Regions from separate parts of the Streptomyces sp. MMBL 11-1 genome, predicted to be linked through region 3. Evidence: riboswitches for the same ligand, from Rfam matches in the RefSeq annotation. Region 3 holds a riboswitch; each other region holds the start of a gene.
The links. Region 3 has a riboswitch for cyclic di-AMP ahead of PSQ21_RS27955 (M23 family metallopeptidase). Riboswitches for the same ligand answer to the same signal wherever they lie in the genome.
Positions count from the first base shown of each region.

Region 1: linked by a shared signal. The riboswitch ahead of PSQ21_RS15095 (M23 family metallopeptidase) and the one ahead of PSQ21_RS27955 (M23 family metallopeptidase) in region 3 are both predicted to bind cyclic di-AMP.
Region 2: linked by a shared signal. The riboswitch ahead of PSQ21_RS21965 (C40 family peptidase) and the one ahead of PSQ21_RS27955 (M23 family metallopeptidase) in region 3 are both predicted to bind cyclic di-AMP.
Region 4: linked by a shared signal. The riboswitch ahead of PSQ21_RS32145 (M23 family metallopeptidase) and the one ahead of PSQ21_RS27955 (M23 family metallopeptidase) in region 3 are both predicted to bind cyclic di-AMP.

Region 1 is NZ_CP117709.1:3,493,448-3,496,646, forward strand. Features, by position in the region: gene PSQ21_RS15095 (M23 family metallopeptidase) at 84-1,115, opposite strand; cyclic di-AMP (ydaO/yuaA leader) riboswitch at 1,127-1,279, opposite strand; gene PSQ21_RS15100 (PP2C family protein-serine/threonine phosphatase) at 1,562-2,782, opposite strand; gene PSQ21_RS15105 (MerR family transcriptional regulator) at 2,924-3,199, opposite strand, start outside.
Region 2 is NZ_CP117709.1:4,944,477-4,947,675, forward strand. Features, by position in the region: gene PSQ21_RS21955 (C40 family peptidase) at 1-3, opposite strand, end outside; gene PSQ21_RS21960 (hypothetical protein) at 270-623, shown strand; gene PSQ21_RS21965 (C40 family peptidase) at 669-1,865, opposite strand; cyclic di-AMP (ydaO/yuaA leader) riboswitch at 1,864-2,030, opposite strand; gene pcrA (DNA helicase PcrA) at 2,311-3,199, shown strand, end outside.
Region 3 is NZ_CP117709.1:6,265,995-6,269,193, forward strand. Features, by position in the region: gene PSQ21_RS27950 (M16 family metallopeptidase) at 1-1,259, shown strand, start outside; cyclic di-AMP (ydaO/yuaA leader) riboswitch at 1,482-1,649, shown strand; gene PSQ21_RS27955 (M23 family metallopeptidase) at 1,663-2,478, shown strand; gene PSQ21_RS27960 (GntR family transcriptional regulator) at 2,656-3,199, shown strand, end outside.
Region 4 is NZ_CP117709.1:7,287,496-7,290,694, reverse strand. Features, by position in the region: gene PSQ21_RS32150 (SGNH/GDSL hydrolase family protein) at 1-712, opposite strand, end outside; gene PSQ21_RS32145 (M23 family metallopeptidase) at 874-1,821, opposite strand; cyclic di-AMP (ydaO/yuaA leader) riboswitch at 1,824-1,984, opposite strand; gene PSQ21_RS32140 (tyrosine-protein phosphatase) at 2,428-3,199, shown strand, end outside.

The DNA.
Region 1 (3,199 bases), 2.8 Mb from region 3:
CAGCCCTGACGTCGGGGGGTGTGCGTCAGGGCTGCCGGGGTTCCGGGGCGGCGACGGAGAACGTCAGCCGCGGGGCGGGGAGGTCAGACGTTGATGCCCTTGCTGGCCAGCCAGGCCATCGGGTCCATCGCGGAACCGCCCGCGGTGCGGACCTCCAGGTGGAGGTGGACGCCGGTCACGTTGCCGCTGTCGCCCATGCGGCCGATGGTCTGGCCGGTGGTGACCTTCTGGCCGACGGAGACCTCGATCGAGGACTGGTGGGCGTACCAGATCTCCGTGCCGTCCTCGAGTTCGAGGACCGTGCGGTAGCCGTACGAGCCGGAGTAGCCGGCCGACGTGATCGTGCCGCTGTGCACGGCCTTGAGCGGCGCACCGGCCGACCCGGCGAAGTCGAGGCCGGTGTGCTGGCCCGAGGACCAGAGCGCGCCGGACTGACCGTAGGTCGAGGTGATCGTGTACGAGAAGGTGGGGAGGGAGAAGCTGGCGGCGAGCTTGGCGAGCCGCTCGGCCTCCTTCTTCTTCTTCGCCGCTTCCTCCGCCGCCTTCTTCTTCGCGGCGGCCTCGGCCTCGGCCTCGTCCTGCTGCTTCTTGGCCTCGGCGGCGGCGGTCTCGGCCGCTGCCTTCTCGGCGGCGGCCTTGGCCTCGGCGTCCGCGCTGGCCTGCTGCTGCTCGGCCTGCTGAAGGATCCGGGCGCGCAGCGCCTCGCCGGCGCCGGTGCCCTGCTCCGCCTCGGCGGTGGTGAGGCCGGCGGTGGTGAGCGGGGCGGACGCGGCGACCGGGACGGTCTCCGCGTCGTCGGACATCAAGGACCCGACGCCGGGGAGGGACTTGGCGTCGGGGAGGTTGTCCGCGATGGAATCGGGAAGAGAGATGGAGACCGGCGCCTTGTCCTGCGCGGTGGCCATGCCGCCCGCACCGACGGCCGCTATGACACCGACCCCGAGGACGGTGGAGCTACGGGCCAGACCACGCTGCTTGGCTACGCGGTGCTTGCCGCGCACGGGTCGGATGGACTCCGCGGTGGGGTTCCATTCCTCCCAGGTGCGCTCCTCGCCACCGAAGGTGTCGGCACCGAAGGGTGACGGGGCCTCAGGGGCAGGCTTGTTGGACGCCACGTGGGCGCACTCCTTTCCTTCCTTCTCGCCTACCGGGTTAGCTGACGGGTTCGGAGCAGGAAGGTCTCCTACGGGCCCCTCCGTCTCTCACGAGACGCAGGCGTCCGATTCACCCCATGTAGGTGGTTCCCCGGTTCCCTTGCGGAATTCGGCGCTCGCGCGCGGCGCCGCCTCTGACGACGGCTGTGACGACCGCGCTGCGTTATCGAACGTTAATAGACGGACGGGCCCGATTCCAAGCTGTTCCTGTTGATCATTAACGGACACGGCAGGGATGTACGGGGCACAAGCGGGCGGAATCGGGCGACTTGACCGTCGCTCAGCCACATCACTTTTTCTGACGGTGTGTCAAATGTTATGCGGAGCGATGCCCTTCGGTCACGCACCGTGTCATTGCCCCGCGGACGCTCTGCCGCCCGCCGTCCTGCCGTCCTGCCGTCGCCCCGTCATCGGTCGGCGTCGTCGCCCCGGCCCACGATCTTCACCGTCGTCCGGCGGACGGGCTGCCCCTCCGCCGGACGGCCGACCGCGATGAGCGCCATGTCGTCCGTGGTCCGCCCGCCGGTGTGCAGCCGTACGTCGTCCGTCAGCGCCGACAGCAGTTCCTCCGGGCCCGGGAAGATCCGGCCGCGCAGCCGGGCCGCCGGATCGTAGAAGACCCCGTTCGCGTCCCGGGCCTCGGACAGGCCGTCCGTGAAGGCGAGGAGCGTCGCCCCGGCGGGCATCACCCACGCGTCGGCCCGGTCCGGCCACACCCCCAGGTCCATCCCCAGCGGCAGCGCGGGCACCGAGGGCGCCAGCACCTCCAGGGCGCCGTCGGCGTGCAGCAGGATCGGCTCGGGGTGACCACGGTTGACGATGCGCAGCGAGTCCGAACCGGGCGGGATCTCGGCCAGCACGGCGGTGATGAACCCCTCCATGGCGTCCAGCCCGTACCGCCGCGTCCCCTCCCGGGCCAGCGCCCGCTCCAGCCGCTGCGCGACCCCCTCCAGCGAACGCTCCTGCTCGGCCGCCTCCCGGAACGCCCCGATGATCACCGCCACCGCCTCGACGGCGCCCAGGCCCTTGCCGCGGACGTCGCCGACCACCAGACGTACGCCGTAGGGGGTGTCCGCGACGGCGAACAGGTCGCCGCCCACGAACTCGTCCGCCTGTGCCGCCTCGTACCGCGCGGCCACCTGGAGCCCGCCGATCCGCTCGGCCGGGGTCGGCAGCACGGCCCGCATGGCGGTCTCCGCGATGACCCGGGCCGAGGCCAGCTGCTCGCTGCCGCGCCGCACGACGCCGTTGATGACGAGGGCCAGCACCGAGGCCGTGAGCACCGTGATCAGCTCGATGACCGGGACCACCTGCGTGGACGTCCCGTCGGACAGCCGCATCGCGATGACGGAAAGGACCGCGGCGATCCCCGTACGGACGGTCCGGGACCGCGAGAAGAACGGCGCGGCGATCAGCGGGGCCGCGACGAACAGGGGAACGGCGGTGAAGTTGGGCGGAGTCAGCGCGTCGAGCACCAGCCCGCCGAGGATCAGCAGGGCGGGCAGCATCCGGACGAGCCGCCCGGTGCGCCGCCCGTCGGACGTCAGTTCGCCCTCCCGGGACCCGAACACCGCTCGGCCCACGGCCTCGGCGCCCCCCGCCGCGCTGCTACGCCGTCTCTCGGCCATCCCCACCTGTGCGCTCCTGCCCGGTCCACCCACGGCTGCGGACGGTACCGCGCCCCGCCCGGGCTTCCCGGAGCCGCGCCGAGCGGCTGCTCAGCATCGGCCGGATAGGGGGAAGGCGGACGGCGGTCCGGCCTTCCGTGGTCAGTCGGAGAGCCGGTGTTCCGCGTATACCGTCAGTGCGTCCCGTACGAAGGCGGCGGTGCCGTCCCCGTAGCGATCGTAGTTCTTTCCGAAGCGGGGATCGGCGACATACATCTCGCCGAGGCCGATCACGTACGAACGGCTGGGCTTCTTGGCCGACGACAGCCACGCGCAGTGCCGTCGCGCGAGGTCCTGCGCCTCGGCCCCGTCGGCGGCGAGCCCGGCCTCCCTCGCCCGGCCCCAGTCCCGTGCGATGGCCTCGTGCTCCTCCTGGAA
Region 2 (3,199 bases), 1.3 Mb from region 3:
CACGGGGGCGGCATCCTTTCTGTCGGATGCCCGCCGGGGGATGCCGGCGGGCCCGTGCAGGACGCTATTCCGGGTGCGGGGAAAAGAATCCCCATGACGGCTATTGCCCTGATGTGACGTTTCGACGGCCGCATCTGATCGAGAACGGGAGCCTGTTGCCGGGCAATCAGCGCAAGGAATGGGCAATTGGTTCACGAGTGAGGAAAGCGCCCAGGGAAGGCTTGCCTCACTGCGTGGGGGAGGAGCGGCCCTGGCTAGGCTCCGGAGCCATGGACGTACTCATCAATGTCTTCGTCGCCCTGCACATCATCGGCATCGCCTCCCTGCTGGGCGGCTTCCTGACGCAGATGAAGGCCATGGGGGCGGGCACCGCCCGCTTCACCCCCGCCATGCTGCACGGCGCGCTGACCATGCTCGTCACCGGCGTCGCCCTGGTCGGACTCAATGAGGCCGACGACCAGACCGTGAACCACGTCAAGATCGGCATCAAGCTCGCGCTGCTGGTCGTGATCCTCGCCCTCGTCTACGTCAAGCGGGACGACGAGACGGTGGACAAGGGCGCGTTCGCCGCGGTCGGCGGACTGACGGTCGTCAACATCTTCCTCGCCACGGTCTGGACCTGAGCCTCCCCGGGGGGCGGCCGCCGAAGGGCCGCCCCCCGGCGCGCGTCACGCGGGGCGCACGCTGCCGTGGATCGGCATGGAGTAGATCGACTCCTCGCGCACGTTCGCACCCGGCTTCGGGGCGTGGATCATCATCCCGTCGCCCTTGTAGATGCCGACGTGGCTGATGTCGTCGTAGAAGAAGACCAGGTCTCCGGGCTGGAGGTCCGACGTGGCGACCCGCGTCCCGACCTCCACCTGGTCCCAGGTCGTCCGGGGCAGGGTCACGCCCGCCTCCCGCCACGCCGCCTGCGTCAGCCCCGAGCAGTCGTAACTGGACGGGCCCGTCGCGCCCCACACGTACGGCTTCCCGATCTGGGCGCGGGCGAAGGCCAGCACCTTCTCCGCCTTGGCGGCGTAGCCGCTGTCCGCGCCGGTGCCCGAGCCCGTGCCCGTACCTGAGCCGGAGCCGGTGCCGGTGCCCGAACCGCCGCCGGACTCCTTCGCGGCCTCCTCGCGGGCCTTCTCCTCGGCCTCGGCCCGCTCCTTCGCCTCGGCGGCCTGCCGGGCGGCCAGCTTCGCCGCCTTCTCCTTTGCCTCGGCCTCCTGTCTGCGCTCCAGCTCCGCCAGCCGCGCCTTCTCCTCGGCGGTCAGCCTCGACAGCAGGCTCCGGGCCTCGGTGAGCCTGGACTGCACGTCCTTCTTGCTGGAGGCCAGCGTGGCCTGCGTCTCGGTGAGGGTCTCCAGGCTCTTCACCGCCTCCGCGCGCTTCTTCGCCGCCGAGGCCTGCTGCGTACGGACCTCGGCGACGGCCTTCTGCTGCCGCTCCGTCGCCCGGTCCATCAGCCGGCTCTGGTCGAAGTACCCCTGCGGGTTGTCCGCCAGGAAGAAGGTCGCCGCGGGCGCGATGCCCCCGTTGCGGTACTGGGCCGCCGCGTAGGAGCCCAGCGCCCTGCGCGCCTCGTTGATCTTCTCGGCCTGCTTCGCCACGTCGGAGAGCAGCGTGTCGACCTTCGTCCGCTGGGAGGCGGAGGCGGCCTTGGCCCGGTTGTACTCCTGCGTCGCGGCGCCCGCCTGCCGGTACAGGGCGTCGACCTTCTTCTGGACTTCCTCGATGGCGGGTTTCGGCTCCGCGGGCGCGGCCGTGGCGCTCTGCGTGGAGAGCAGCGTCACGGAGGCGAGAGCGGCCGTCGTCAGCCCGACGGCGGGGGTGGTGGTGCGCACCTTCGCGCGCGGCTTGCGATGCGATGCCAAGACCGGCATCTCCTTCCGTGGACCGCCTACCGGGTTAGCTGTCGGGTTCGGACGGAACGGAAGGCTGTCCTACGGTCCGGATGCGAGGTCACGGACCGATTCACCCCGGTTCTGCGTGTGGGTCCCCGGTTCCGGACTGCCAGGGAGGCAGGACGGATTCGGCAGAGGTGCCCGTCGGGCGTGGTTCGCCCCAGGGAGGTACGGGCCACCTGACCGAGCACGCTAGCCAACCGGCCCCGCCGCTGGGAAGGACGATGAGCGATATGCCCGATACATTTTCGTGACCTTTCCGGATCGGGGGCCGGGCACCCCCTCCGACCGGGCGCTCCTTCACGGAACGTCGACGTCCGCTCTCCGTGCGTACGGGTGAGGGGCGGGCGATTCCCCGGGGCGAGTGGCCGCTTCCCGGCTTCGGCAGCAGCTTGTCAGTCCGGCCGCCTAGACTCGGGAGGCGATGAGCAGCCTCTTTGACGACAGTTTCCTGACCGGCCTCCAGCCCGTGGAGGACGGCCCCCCGCCGCCCCCCGAGGACCACGCGCCCGAAGCGGTGCCGGAGGGACTCTTCGCGGGCGTCTACGACGCGCCCCCGCCGCCCCGGGACGGGTACTACCGGGACGGTCACGCGCGCCCGGTGATCGACTCCGCCGCGCTGCTCGACGGGCTGAACACCGAGCAGCGCGCCGCCGTCGTGCACGCCGGGTCCCCGTTGCTCATCGTCGCCGGGGCCGGCTCCGGCAAGACCCGGGTCCTCACCCACCGCATCGCCCACCTGCTGGCCGAGCGCGGGACGCACCCCGGGCAGATCCTCGCGATCACCTTCACCAACAAGGCCGCGGGCGAGATGAAGGAGCGCGTCGAGCAGCTCGTCGGCCCCCGGGCCAACGCGATGTGGGTCATGACCTTCCACAGCGCGTGCGTCCGCATCCTGCGCCGCGAGTCGAAGAAGCTCGGCTTCACCTCGTCGTTCTCGATCTACGACGCCGCCGACTCCAAGCGTCTGATGGCCCTGGTCTGCCGCGACCTCGACCTGGACCCGAAGCGGTTCCCGCCGAAGTCCTTCACCGCCAAGGTCTCCAACCTCAAGAACGAGCTCATCGACGAGGAGACCTTCGCCGGGCAGGCGGCGGATGGCTTCGAGAAGACCCTCGCCCAGGCGTACGCGCTCTACCAGGCCCGCCTGCGCGAGGCCAACGCCCTGGACTTCGACGACATCATCATGACGACGGTCCACCTGCTCCAGGCCTTCCCGGACGTCGCCGAGCACTACCGCCGCCGCTTCCGCCACGTCCTCGTCGACGAGTACCAGGACACCAACCACGCCCAGTACACGCTGGTACGGGAGC
Region 3 (3,199 bases):
GCCAGCAGGTCGTCGCGGTGGAGATCTTCCTGGACGCGCCCCTGGAGGCGGAGCCCGAGGGCCTGGACGGCGTGGCCACGATCATGTCGCGGGCGCTCTCCGAGGGCACCGACAAGCACAGCGCCGAGGAGTTCGCCGCCGAGCTGGAGCGCTGCGGCGCCACGCTCGACGCGCACGCCGACCACCCCGGCGTCCGGGTGTCCCTGGAGGTTCCGGCCTCCCGGCTGGCCAAGGCCCTCGGGCTGGTCGCCGAGGCGCTGCGGGCCCCCGCCTTCGACGGGAGCGAGATCGAGCGCCTCGTCGGCAACCGCCTCGACGAGATCCCCCACGAGCAGGCCAACCCGTCCCGGCGCGCCGCCAAGCAGCTCTCCAAGGAGCTGTTCCCGGCCGGCGCCCGGATGTCCCGCCCGCGCCTGGGCACCGAGGAGACGGTCCGGCGGATCGACGAGAGGGCCGTGCGCGCCTTCTTCGACGCCCACGTCCGTCCGTCCACCGCGACGGCCGTGATCGTCGGCGACCTGACCGGCATCGACCTGGACGCGCTGTTGGCGGAGACCCTCGGTGACTGGTCGGGCGACGCCGGGCAGGCCCGCCCGGTGCCGCCCATCACCGCGGACGACACCGGCCGCGTGGTCATCGTGGACCGGCCCGGCGCGGTCCAGACCCAGCTGCTGATCGGCCGCATCGGCGCCGACCGGCACGAGCGCGTCTGGCCCGCCCAGGTGCTCGGTACGTACTGCCTGGGCGGCACCCTGACCTCCCGGCTGGACCGGGTGCTGCGCGAGGAGAAGGGGTACACCTACGGGGTGCGCGCCTTCGCCCAGGTGCTGCGTTCCAGCGGCCCCGACTCGGGCGGCGCGGCCATGCTCGCGATCAGCGGCTCGGTGGACACGGAGTCCACCGGACCGGCGCTGGACGACCTCTGGAAGGTCCTGCGGACGCTGGCCGCCGAGGGGCTGACCGACGCCGAGCGCGAGACGGCCGTGCAGAACCTGGTGGGGGTCGCCCCGCTGAAGTTCGAGACCGCCGCCTCCGTCGCGAGCACGCTGGCCGACCAGGTCGAGCAGCACCTCCCCGACGACTACCAGGCCCACCTCTACGCCCGGCTCGCCGAGACGGGCACCGTGGAGGCGACCGCCGCCGTGGTCAGCGCCTTCCCGGTCGACCGGCTGGTCACGGTCCTCGTGGGGGACGCCGCGCGGATCGAGGAGCCGGTGAGGGCCCTCGGCATCGGAGAGGTGTCCGTCGTCACCGGCTGACGCACCTGCGGCACACCGCTGCGAACAGGACCCCGACGAGCGGAAGTTCGTCGGGGTCCTTGCTGTTTGCCCTCTTTGTTCGTTCTATCCCTTTTGGTGAACATTCAGCCTGTCTGCCCTGTGGGATGTGCGACAAATCCCCTGGCCCGTTTGGTGATGGGAAGCCGCCCCGCCTAGCGTCGGCTCGGCTGTCCGCCACCCGTATGCCGCAGCCGCGGCGCCGGGCAGTCATCGCCGAGTCCCCGTCAGGCGCGAGCCTGGGGAGCCGGGGACCCACGCAGTCCCTGGGGTGAATCGGAGGCCAGTGCCGCGAAACCGGCGCGGGCATCCGTAGGAGACCTTCCTGCTCCGAACCCGTCAGCTAACCCGGTAGGCGAGAAGGAAGGAAAGGATCAGCCCCTCCATGGCGTTCACCCGTGCCACCGGGAAGCACCGTGCCCCGAGCCGCCTCACGCGCCGGAGCGCCCGGGCCGTCGGTATCGCGGCTCTGGCCACCGCCGGAGTCCTCGGCTCGCAGGCCTCCCCGGCCCTCGCCGCGGACACCGAGGCCACCGAGGTCGCCGACACCGGCCTCACCCAGACCGTCGCGCTCGACGCCACCCTCGCCGACCAGATCGACGCGCAGGCCCACGCCCAGAAGCAGCAGGCCGAGGCGATCGCGAAGGCGAAGGCCAAGGCCGCCGCGGAGGCCCGCGAGAAGGCGGCCAAGGCGAAGGCGAAGGCGGAGGCCGAGCGGAAGGCCGAGGCCCGCGCCAAGGAGGTCCGCGAGGAGAAGGCCCGTGCCGCCCGCGCCGCCGAGCGCGCCCGGCTGAACGCCTTCCACCTCCCGGTCGCCGGCTCCCACGTCACCACCGGCTACAACGCCGGCGGTTCGCTCTGGTCCTCCGGCAGCCACTCCGGCGTGGACTTCCGGGCCGCCTCCGGCAGCTCCGTCGTCGCGGTCGGCGCCGGCACGGTCGTGGAGGCCGGCTGGGGAGGCGCGTACGGCAACAACATCGTGCTCCGGATGACGGACGGCACGTACACCCAGTACGGCCACCTCTCCTCGATCGGCGTCTCCGTCGGCCAGAGCGTCTCCTCCGGCCAGCAGATCGGCCTCTCCGGCTCCACCGGCAACTCCACCGGCCCGCACCTGCACTTCGAGGCCCGCACCAGCCCCGACTACGGCTCCGACATGGACCCCGTCGGCTACCTGCGCTCCCACGGTCTGAACGTCTGACCCGCCCCGCGCGATACCGCCCGAAGGCCCCGGCACCCGTCGGGGCCTTCGGCGATTTTGGGCCGAGGATATTCATGGATTCCGGTCTGCCATCGGAAATTCCGGCAGATTGCCATAGAGTCACGGAACAGGCGTCGGGCGGCCGCGTTTCGCGGGGATCAAGGCGGAGGTTCGGACATGCGCATTCCCGCGCATTCGGTATGCACGGCAATTCGTGACGACATCGTCTCCGGTGTCCACGAGCGCGGCAGCCGCCTCACCGAGGAGTTGCTGGCCCGCCGCTACGGGGTTTCCCGCGTCCCGGTCCGCGAGGCCCTGCGCACGCTGGAGTCCGAGGGCTTCGTGGTCACCCGCAGGCATGCCGGCGCCTGTGTCGCCGAGCCCACCGCGCAGGAGGCGGCCGACCTCCTGGAGGTGCGGACGCTCCTGGAGCCACTGGGTGCGGAGCGCGCCGCCCAACGCCGCACGGAAGCCCACCTGAAGGTGCTCCGGGGACTGGTCAGGCTGGGCCAGGAGCGGGCCCGCCGGGGCGAGGACGAGGATCTGCGCTCGCTGGGCGGCTGGTTCCACGAGACCCTCGCCCAGGCCTCCGGCAGCCCCGGACTCATCGCGCTTCTTACCCAGCTCCGCCACAAGATCGCCTGGATGTACGCGGTCGAGCAGCCGGCCCGCCCGGTCGACTCCTGGGCCGAGCGCGGCGCGATCGTGGACGCGGTGGCGC
Region 4 (3,199 bases), 1.0 Mb from region 3:
GCCGTGCGTCGAAGGGGCTGCGCTGGGCCTGCGGCGGCCAGGGCTGGTCGGGGTCGGCGGGCACGTCGTGGCCGAGGACCTGTGCGGCGCGCAGCGCGACGCGGGTGTGTCCCTCGGGCGACAGGTGCAGCCGGTCGTTGTCCCACGCGCGCCGGTCCTGGACGGAACGCAGCGACCACAGGTCCAGCACGGGGCAGTGGTAGCGGTCGGCGATCGCCCGCAGATGGACGTTGTACGTGGCGATCTTGCCGCGCATGTGGCGCAGCACCGGAACGCCCCGGGTGTCGAAGCCGGTGGTGACCATGACCGTGCCGACGGCGTTGCTCAGGTCGGCGACCGCGCGTTCGAAACGCTCGGCGAGGTCGTCGGGGTCGGTGCCGGGCCGGATGATGTCGTTGCCGCCCGCACAGAAACTGACCAGGTCGGGGGCCAGTTCCTTGGCGCGCGGGATCTGCTCCTCGACGATCTGGTCGAGGAGACGTCCTCGTACGGCGAGATTGGCGTAGCGGAAGTCCCCGTGCGGGGAGTCCTCGGGGCCGGCCGCCGCGTCGGGGGCCGGGAGCCGGTCGGCGAGAAGCACCGCGAAGCGGTCCGCCCAGCCGACAAAGGTCCCGTCGGGGCCGGGGTCGCCGACGCCCTCGGTGAAACTGTCGCCAATCGCCGCGTACGACCCGATGATGTGCTGCTGGTTTTTTCTCGAATCGTCTGCCACAAGGACTTATCCTGCATCGTGCGATGTGACCTACGCGACCGTAATACGGGGTTGACTGGTGGTGAGATAGACCACCCGGTCAGTTTTTGGTAAACCCGGAATAAGTGGAGGGGCGGTGCGCCGTCGCGCACCGCCCCTCGTTCACTGTGTGCCGCGCCCGGTCAGACGGAGACGCCGTGCAGACGCAGGTACGCGATCGGGTCGACGTCCGAGCCGTAGCTCGGGCCGGTGCGGACCTCGAAGTGCAGGTGCGGGCCGGTGGAGTTCCCGGTGGAACCGGAGAGGCCGATCTGCTGGCCGCCGGTGACGGTCTGGCCGACGGAGACGTTGAGCGAGGACTGGTGGGCGTACTGGGAGTACATGCCGTCCTCGTGCTGGATGACGACCTCGTTGCCGTACGAGCCGCTGTTGCCGGCCGAGACGACGGTGCCCGGGCCGATGGCGAGTACGGGGGTGCCGGAGGCTGCCTGGAAGTCGGAGCCGGTGTGGTAGCCGCTGGACCAGCTGGCGCCGGAAGCCCGGTACTGGGTGGTGACGTTGGCGTTGGCCAGCGGGGCGGACCAGCCGGAGCCGGTGGCCTCGGAGGAGCCGGTCCGCGACGGGCTGCTGGAGTCGTCGGCGGAGGCGGTGTCCGCCTTCGGGGCCGTCTTCGGCGCGGCCTTCGGTGCCGGTTCGGCCTTCTTGGGGGCGGCCTCGGGAGCCGCGGACTTCTCGGCCGGGGCGGAGCCCTTGGCGCCGAGGGTCAGCTTCATGCCCGGGTGGATCAGGCCGGGGTCCTCGCCGACGGTGGAGCGGTTGTCCTGGTACAGCTTCTGCCACCCGCCCTTGAGCTGGTGCTCGGCCGCGATCTTCGCCAGGTAATCGCCGGAGACGACGGCGTACGTCTTCGGGACGTCCTTCGACGCGGCGGGCGCGGCGGCCGGTGCGGTGTGCGCGGCGGCGACCGAGGCGGCGGCGGGCTTCGCCGCCGGAGCCGCCTGGTCCGCGGCGTTCGCGACGGTGGCGCCGATGAGCGGAAGGGCGAGTGCGGCGCCGCCGGTCCCAGCGGCGAGGACGCCGCGGGAGATCGGGCCGGACTTCGGACGGCGGTGCTTACCCTTTGCGGGCATGGGAAGTTCCTCTCCGGCGCCTGCGAGGTGAGCTGTCGGGTTCGGGCTGGAGATGCCCGGTCGCGTTGCGGCGACTTCACCCCGAGCCGGTCCGGATCGCTCCGGACCGGCGGCTTACCTGGTTCCCCCGCTCCTGCCACGCGTGAGTGGGTGGGTGCGAATTCCGGGCGGCGGCAGGATTAGGCGGTCCGTCCGGATTGCGGCGACCGTAAACGAGTCAGGACGAGCAGAACAAGCCATCGGTTGCGCACCGGAATCATCGATTCGCTATCGCCCCACTATTCCCGTCACACTCCGTGGATTACGGATCTTGGATTTCCGTACGGGCAACGGGAAGACTCCGGTGTGCGCTCGCCACGGACCGTCACGGATATGATCCCGCTCACCTCGGCAATCCCATCTCCCCCATTAGCGGGGCATGTTCTGCGAAATGCACCAATACGGACATGACGTCTCCGTCATTCCTGACGCCCGGTCAGACAGACCGCCCCGGCACTCGCACCGGGGCGCGCGACCGTGATGATTTTCCGTCGAATCGATGTCGTATCGTCACGGGAGCGCCCTCGCCGGCGAGCCGCGCCGACGCCAGAGATCCCAGGAGCCACCGTGACGCAACAGGTGCCGCAGGTCCCGCCGACAGAGACCGCGCTGACCGGAGTCCGCAACTTCCGCGACGTGGGCGGGCTCCCCACCGCGGACGGACGGCGCACCGCCTTCGGGCGGCTCTACCGGAGCGGCCACCTGGCCCACGCCACCGCCGAGGACGCGGTCTTCCTCGGCGGGCTCGGGCTGCACACCATCTTCGACTTCCGCCACTCCGCCGACCACCGGCTCGACGGGTACGACATCGAGCTGGCCGGTGTCCGCAATGTCAGCATTCCACTCTCGGACCCGGCCGACGGGGCCGAGTTCTGGCGGCTGGTGGGCAGCGGGAACATCGAGCAGCTGCGCTCGGTCCTCTCGGGTGACAAGGGCGTCGACCGCATGATCCGGATGTACCGCGCGACGATTCTGGACCGCACCGCCGAGCACAGCCGGGTGCTGCACGCCCTGGCCGAGGACAGCGTCCCCGCTCTGATGCACTGCGCGGCGGGCAAGGACCGGGCCGGTCTCTCGATCGCGGTCGCCCTGCTGGCGGTCGGCGTCGTACCGGAGGCGATCGAGGAGGACTACCTCAAGTCCAACGACCTCCACCGCCGGTACGAGGTGAAGCGCTCCGACCCGTCCGGGGCCGGCATGTCGGCCGAGGTGCAGGAGCTGCTGGACCCGCTGTTCGGGGCGCGGCCCGCCTATCTCGCGGCGGCCTTCGCGACCATCGAGGAGAACTGGGGAACGGCGGACCGCTACCTGACCGAGGGGCTGAAGATCTCCCCCGGGA